DNA from 2 places in the Streptomyces durhamensis genome. Region 2 is predicted to be linked to the other one. Evidence: riboswitches for the same ligand, from Rfam matches in the RefSeq annotation. Region 2 holds a riboswitch; the other holds the start of a gene.

Region 1 (3,776 bases), on a different contig from region 2:
GTCGGCACCCTGGCCCGCCTCCTGGGCGGCCCGCCGGCAGCCGGGCCGCGCTCCGCGCGCCCGGACGGCATCCTCGACGCCTACGGCCGTACCCTCGCCACCCTGCATCCGCGTGCGCCGCGCCTCCCCCTGCTCTCCGACGTCACGGCCCGCCCGGTGGGCGCCGAGACCGCCGAGCCGGAGTTCTGGGTGCGGCGCGCACCGCTGCGCTTCGCCGAGGCCGTGGGCCTGCTGCACCGCGAGGGGGTCCGCACCTGGCTGGAGCTGGGCCCCGGAGACGGGCTCACGCGCCTGCTGCCGGACTGTCTCCCGGGCGGTACGGCCGCGGCCTTCGTGCTCTCGCGCGACTGGGCACTGCTGCGGTCGGGGCCGAACGGCGGGGCGCACGGCACGTGACGGGGCGGGACGGGGCGCCCGCCGCAAGGCCCGTGACGGGCCGGCGGCCGGGCACGGCCGGGCGCCCGCCGCGAGGCCCGTGGCCGGGTGGCGGGACCGGCGGTTGGGCGGCCCGCGTACCGGTGCGGTGGGGCCGGGCGTCTGCGCTTGCCGAGGCCGCCGGGCCGGAGGAGCCTCTAAGAGTGGGGGTCCGCCCGGTCCGCGCCCCGCCGGGCCGCGGGCGCCCGAGGGAGGTCACCATGGGCACCGCAAGGGGTTCCGCCTTCGACACCGAGACGCTGCGCCGGGGCATAGAAGGGAACACCGGGGACTCCCTTCTGTCGCTCTACGCCGACGACGCGGAGATCCGCATCGTCGACCACAACCACCAGCCCAGCCACCCCACCGTCCTGCGCGGCCGGGGTCAGATCGCCGAGTTGCTGGACGACATCTACCGCCGCGACATGACACACAAGCTGGACGCGTGCGTCGTACAAGGCGACCACGCCGCGTTCACCGAGTCCTGCCAGTACGGGGACGGCACCCGTGTCCTCGCCGAGTCGATGGTCACCCTGCGGGACGGCAAGATCACCAGCCAGCTGATCATCCAGGCCTGGGACGAGTAGGCGCACACACCGGCATGGCAGGCGCCGGAAGGAGATTCGCCAGGGTCCAGGTCACCTCCCGGCTGACCTGGACCTTCTCGGCCCGCGCGGCCCTGGGGCGAATGCCCCGGGCCCGCCCCCGGCCGCCGCCGGCCTCCGCGGCGGGTCGGCCGGTGTCCGCCGCTCTGCTTCGGGCGGCCCTGCGGGCCGCGCGCCGTCGCCCGCGGCCTGTGCTGCCGCGCGCGCCGCGAGCGCGGCGCACCCGGTTCCGCTGAGCCGGGCCCGCACCCGGCGGCCGTGCCGTGCGCGTGCGCACGCGCGATCGGCCACGGTCCCCCCGACCGGCCGCCCGTGTGTGCTCGGTTAGGCTGTGCGCGGGCCGTGACTGGCGCTGAGGTGGAGTACCACCGGGGAGCGGTCCGTGGTGGATGCCGCGCGCCTGGGCGAGAGAGTCGATCCAGCTCAGGAGTGTGCAGCATGACCCAGGCCCGTCTCATGGACGGTACCGCGCTCGCCCGCCGTGTCGTCGAGGACACCGCGAAGAAGGCCGCCGACCTCACCGCGCGGACCGGCACCGCGCCCTGTCTCGCCACCGTGCTCGTCGGCGAGGACCCGGCGTCCGTGACCTACGTCCGCATGAAGCAGAGCCGCTGCCGCAAGGCCGGGATCGAGTCCCGGCACGTGTCCCTGCCCGCCGCCACCACCACCGGTGAACTCATCGGCACACTGAGGGAGTTGTCGAGTGACCCGGCCGTCCACGGCATCCTGCTCCAGCACCCGGTCGGCGCGCACATCGACGAGCGGGCCGCGTTCGAGGCGATCGCGCCGCAGAAGGACGTCGACGGCGTCACCTTCGCCTCGTTCGCCACGATGAGCTTCGGTCTGCCGGGCTTCGTCTCCTGCACGCCCGGCGGGATCGTGCGGCTGCTGGACGAGTACGGCATCGACCCCGCCGGGAAGCGGGCCGTGGTCGTGGGCCGCAGCGCGATCCTCGGCAAGCCGGTGGGGATGCTGCTCCTGGCCCGGGACGCGACCGTGACGTACTGCCACTCCCGGACGGCGGACCTGTCGGCAGCGGTCCGCGAGGCGGACATCGTGGTCGCCGCGGTGGGCCGGCCGCGGCTGATCCGCGGGCAGGACCTCAAGCCCGGCGCGGTCGTGATCGACGCCGGCTACAACCCGGGCAACGTCGGCGACGTCGACTTCGACTCCGCCGTGGAGCGGGCCTCGCTGATCACACCGGTGCCGGGCGGTGTGGGCCCCATGACGATCGCCACGCTGCTGGAGCAGACCGTCGAGGCCGCCGCCCGGCAGCTCGGGGTGTGATCAGCGCATCCAGGCGCTGTATCCCATGACGTCCCCGGCCTTCACGCCGTACTCGGGGTCGTGCCTGAGGAAGGTGGCCTCCATCCCGAGGACCCTGCCGGTGCGCGGCTCCAGGACGAGCATGTGCCTGACGGCGCCGGCGTCGTACACGTAGGCCTGACCGGGGCGGCCGAGCCGGTCGGTCACCTGCCCGGCCGGCCGCAGCCCGTGGGCCTGCGCGAACACCCGGACGAGGGCGGCCGACTCGCGGGCACCGAGGGTCCAGTGGTCGAGCAGTTCCCCGACGGCGTCGAAGAGTTCGGCGGTGCTCAGCGCGGCCGGGTCGCGGTGGACACCGGGGCGGGCGACCTCGGTGAGGTAGGCGCGCAGGGCCGCAGCGGTGTGCGGCGGGGGCGCCTCGGGCGGGGCGTCGCTCCAGCTCGGCGGGTAGCTGGTCCGGCTCAGCACATGGCCGTCCGCCACGAGGCGGGGCGCACCGCCCTCGTCGGTGAGGACGGGGCGGCCCGGACTGCGCGGGTCGGTCGCCACGACGAGCTCGGTGTGGCTCGCGTCCGCCCGCCAGCGCACCACACGTTCCTCGGGGAGCGTGACGGGCGGCTTGTCGTCGCTCATGCCGAGCGCCCACACCTGCACGTGCGTCCCTTTGCGCAGGCCCGGCGCGCCGTCCGCCGCGGCCGCGTCGGCCAGGGCCGTCATGTCCCGCAGGGACACGGGCGTGGAGTGGGCGTGGACGGCCAGTGGGCGCGGCGCGGCGACGGCCGCCGGAGTGCTCGCCCCACCGAGCAGAGCGGTGAGGACGGTCACCAGGACGACGGCGGTGGCGGCGATGCTCCAGACCAGCCGGGCGCGGGGGGTACGGCCGTGCGGTCGCGGAAGCAGCCGGACGCGGCGCCGTGGGCCCTCCTCGCGCAGCAGGCGCTGCAGATGCCGCTCGGCGCCGTGGTCGAGGGGGCCGTCGCCGAAGTGGGGGCCGTCGGCCGGTACCGGGTCGGCGCGGCGCAGGAGTTCGAGCTCGTCAGGCATGTCGGTGGTCCTCGCTGAGGTGTGCGCCCCGGACGCCGGCGGGGTAGGACAGGCGCGGGCCGTGACGGTGGTCCCGGGCGGGCGTCGCGCGGGCGGTGGCCACGGCGTGCCCGGGGTCGGGCCGTCCGTCGGCCGGCGGCTGCTCGACCGGGGGCGGGTCGGCCACCGTTGCGGGGCCTATACGGTCGATCTGGGCCCGGAGGCGGTTGCGTGCCCGGTGCAGACGCATGGCCGCCGCCCGTGTGCCGCAGCCCAGGGCGACCGCGATCTCGTCGGTGCCCAGTTCCTCCCAGGCCGCGAGGCGCAGCACTTCCTGGTCCGCCGGGGACAGCCGGGCCAGCGCCTCGTGCACCCAGGCGCCGGGGCCCTCCGTGTCGGGGCTGTCCATGATGTGCCGGCCGTGCGCGGCCTCGTCGTTGCCCAGTCGGTCCACCAGCCGCCGCCTGC
Region 2 (3,776 bases):
CGTCCAGGTACTGCTGGGTGCGCTCGCGGAACGGCGTCACGAACTCGACCATGATCTCGGCGAGGTCGGTCTTCAGGGCGCCGTACATCTTGCCCTCGTAGTCCCGCTCCAGCTCGGCGACCGACCTGCCGGTGAGCGTCGAGTAGATGGTGAGCAGGTTGCTGACGCCCGGCTTGTTCTCCACGTCGTAGCGGATCACGGTGTCGGTGTCGGTGACGGCGCTCTTGACCTTCTTGGCCGTGGTCTTCGGCTCGTCGAGCAGGTTGACCAGGCCCTTCGGCGTGGACGCCGACTTGCTCATCTTGATCGCCGGGTCCTGGAGGTCGTAGATCTTCGCCGTCTCCTTCAGGATGTACGGCGACGGGATCACGAAGGTCTCGCCGAAGCGGCCGTTGAAGCGCTCGGCCAGGTCGCGGGTCAGCTCGATGTGCTGGCGCTGGTCCTCGCCGACCGGCACCTCGTTCGCCTGGTACAGCAGGATGTCGGCGACCTGCAGGACCGGGTACGTGAACAGGCCGACGGAGGCGCGGTCGGCGCCCTGCTTGGCGGACTTGTCCTTGAACTGGGTCATGCGGCTCGCCTCGCCGAAGCCGGTGAGGCAGTTCATGATCCAGGCGAGCTGGGCGTGCTCGGGGACGTGGCTCTGGACGAAGAGCGTGCAGCGGTCCGGGTCCAGACCGGCGGCCAGCAGCTGGGCCGCGGCGAGCCGGGTGTTGGCGCGCAGCTCCTTCGGGTCCTGCGGGACCGTGATCGCGTGCAGGTCGACGACCATGTAGAACGCGTCGTGGGACTCCTGCAGGGCCACCCACTGGCGGACGGCACCGAGGTAGTTGCCGAGGTGGAACGAGCCGGCGGTGGGCTGGATACCGGAGAGCACGCGGGGTCGGTCTGAAGCCATACCCCTCATTGTCGCAGAGTGACGGGTGGGTTCGGTGCGTGGGGAACCGCGGACCATGGTGGGCCCGTCGCGCAGTTCCCCACGCCCCTGCCGGGTGCTTCAGCCCAGGTCGACCTGCGGGTAGAGCGGGAAGCCCGCCACCAGGTCGGTGGCCCGCTGGGCGATCTCCGTCGACACCTTCTCGTCCAGGACGTGGGCGGCCTTGCTCGGCGCGCCGGACTTCGTCGTGCCCGGCTCGGTGGTGGTCAGGACGCGGTCGATCAGGCCCGCCACCTCGTCCATCTCGGCCGTGCCCAGGCCACGCGTGGTCAGGGCGGGGGTGCCGACGCGGATGCCGGAGGTGTACCAGGCGCCGTTCGGGTCGGCCGGGATGGCGTTGCGGTTGGTGACGATGCCGGAGTCCAGCAGGGCGGCCTCCGCCTGGCGGCCGGTGAGCCCGTAGGAGGTGGCGACGTCGATCAGGTTGAGGTGGTTGTCCGTGCCGCCGGTCACCAGGGTGGCGCCGCGCCGCATCAGGCCCTCGGCCAGGGCGCGGGAGTTGTCCACGATGCGCTGGGCGTAGTCCTGGAAGGCGGGCTGCCGCGCCTCGGCGAGGGCCACGGCCTTGGCGGCCATGACATGCGGCAGCGGGCCGCCGAGGACCATCGGGCAGCCGCGGTCGACCTGGTCCTTGAGGGCGTCGTCGCACAGGACCATGCCGCCGCGCGGGCCGCGCAGCGACTTGTGGGTGGTGGTGGTGACGATCTGGGCGTGCGGGACCGGGTCGAAGTCGCCGGTGAGGACCTTGCCGGCGACGAGGCCCGCGAAGTGGGCCATGTCGACCATCAGGGTCGCCCCGACCTCGTCGGCGATCTCCCGCATGATGCGGAAGTTCACCAGACGGGGGTAGGCCGAGTAGCCGGCGACGATGATCAGCGGCTTGAACTCGCGGGCCTGGGCGCGCAGGGCCTCGTAGTCGATGAGGCCGGTGGCCGGGTCGGTGCCGTAGGAGCGCTGGTCGAACATCTTGCCGGAGATGTTCGGGCGGAAGCCGTGGGTGAGGTGACCGCCGGCGTCCAGGGACATGCCGAGCATGCGCTGGTTGCCGAAGGCCTGGCGCAGTTCGGCCCAGTCGGCCTCGGTCAGGTCGTTGACCTGGCGGGCGCCGGTCTTCTCCAGGAAGGGGACCTCGACCCGGTCGGCCAGGACGGCCCAGAAGGCGACGAGGTTGGCGTCGATGCCGGAGTGCGGCTGGACATAGGCGTGGCGGGCGCCGAAGAGCTCGCGGGCGTGCTCGGCGGCCAGCGCCTCCACGGTGTCGACGTTGCGGCAGCCGGCGTAGAAGCGGCGGCCGATGGTGCCCTCGGCGTACTTGTCGCTGAACCAGTTGCCCATCGCCAGCAGGGTGGCCGGGGAGGCGTAGTTCTCGGAGGCGATCAGCTTGAGCATCTCGCGCTGGTCGGCGACCTCCTGGCCGATGGCGTCGGCGACACGCGGCTCGACGGCACGGATGACGTCGAGGGCGGCGCGGAAGGCCGTGGACTCGGTGGAGAGGGGCTGCTGCTCTGGCATGAGGACCTCCGGACGGCGTGCGTAACAGCGTTCACGTTCGGCCCAGGCGCACGGCACTCTTTTCCGCTCGGGCCGCTCCCCGATGGTCCGTCCCATCCCAGCGCGCCAGTCACGGCCCGCTGATCAGCCTACCGGGCACGCCGAAGAGCAGAGATCCCGCGTCCACCATGCGAGCGACGATAGGAAAGGGGGCACCCTCAGCACCCGGCACCGTCTGGAGATCCCGTGACCACTACGGAGACACTCATCGCCGCCGCCGACGCGCACAGCGCGCACACCTACCACCCGCTGCCCGTGGTCGTCGCCTCCGCGGACGGCGCCTGGATGACGGATGTGGAGGGGCGGCGCTATCTGGACCTCCTGGCCGGCTACTCGGCGCTCAACTTCGGCCACCGCAACCAGCGGCTGATCGAGGCGGCGAAGGCCCAGCTGGACCGGGTGACCCTGACGTCCCGCGCCTTTCTGCACGACCGGTTCGCGGCGTTCTGCCGGGAGCTGGCCGAGCTGTGCGGGATGGAGATGGTGCTGCCGATGAACACCGGCGTGGAGGCGGTGGAGAGCGCGGTGAAGACGGCCCGCAAGTGGGGGTACCGGGTGAAGGGGGTGCCCGCGGAGATGGCGAAGATCGTGGTCGCGGGCGGCAACTTCCACGGGCGGACCACGACGGTCATCAGCTTCTCGACCGACCCGGAGGCCCGGGCCGACTTCGGGCCGTACACGCCGGGGTTCCAGATCGTGCCGTACGGCGATCTGACGGCGATGCGGGAGGCGCTGACGGAGAACACCGTCGCCGTGCTGCTGGAGCCGATCCAGGGCGAGAACGGGGTGATCGTGCCCCCGGCGGGCTACCTCCCGGCCGTGCGGGAGCTGACCCGGGAGCGGAACGTGCTCTTCGTCGCCGACGAGATCCAGTCGGGGCTGGGCCGGACCGGGCGGACCTTCGCGTGTGAGCACGAGGGGGTGGTGCCGGACATGTACGTACTGGGCAAGGCCCTGGGCGGCGGGATCGTGCCGGTGTCGGCGGTGGTGTCGAGCGCGGAGGTGCTCGGGGTCTTCCGGCCGGGCGAGCACGGGTCGACGTTCGGCGGGAACCCGCTGGCCTGTGCGGTGGCGCTGGAGGTGATCGCGATGCTGCGGACGGGCGAGTTCCAGGCGCGGGCGGCCCTGCTGGGCGAGCGGATGCACCGGGCGCTCGCGGCGCTGCCGGCCACGGGCACGGTGACGGCGGTACGCGGGCGCGGGCTGTGGGCGGGCGTGGACCTCGCGCCGGGGGTCGGTACCGGCCGGCAGGTGTCGGAGCGGCTGGTGGACCGCGGGGTGCTGGTGA

What was found. A riboswitch is a leader RNA that binds a small molecule or an ion and turns the genes downstream of it on or off. The one in region 2 is predicted to bind ZMP and ZTP.
Region 1: it holds a riboswitch for ZMP and ZTP, as region 2 does, so the genes downstream of both, IO33_RS0128330 (bifunctional 5,10-methylenetetrahydrofolate dehydrogenase/5,10-methenyltetrahydrofolate cyclohydrolase) here and IO33_RS0113410 (glycine hydroxymethyltransferase) in region 2, are expected to answer to the same signal.

The regions. Positions count from the first base shown of each region.
Region 1 is NZ_JNXR01000019.1:128,611-132,386, forward strand. It holds gene IO33_RS0128320 (acyltransferase domain-containing protein) at 1-396, shown strand, start outside; gene IO33_RS0128325 (nuclear transport factor 2 family protein) at 636-1,001, shown strand; ZMP/ZTP riboswitch at 1,352-1,432, shown strand; gene IO33_RS0128330 (bifunctional 5,10-methylenetetrahydrofolate dehydrogenase/5,10-methenyltetrahydrofolate cyclohydrolase) at 1,458-2,306, shown strand; gene IO33_RS0128335 (CU044_5270 family protein) at 2,307-3,329, opposite strand; partial or broken gene IO33_RS0128340 (RNA polymerase sigma factor) at 3,490-3,776, opposite strand, start outside.
Region 2 is NZ_JNXR01000007.1:520,126-523,901, forward strand. It holds gene trpS (tryptophan--tRNA ligase) at 1-898, opposite strand, end outside; gene IO33_RS0113410 (glycine hydroxymethyltransferase) at 998-2,449, opposite strand; ZMP/ZTP riboswitch at 2,483-2,572, opposite strand; gene rocD (ornithine--oxo-acid transaminase) at 2,675-3,776, shown strand, end outside.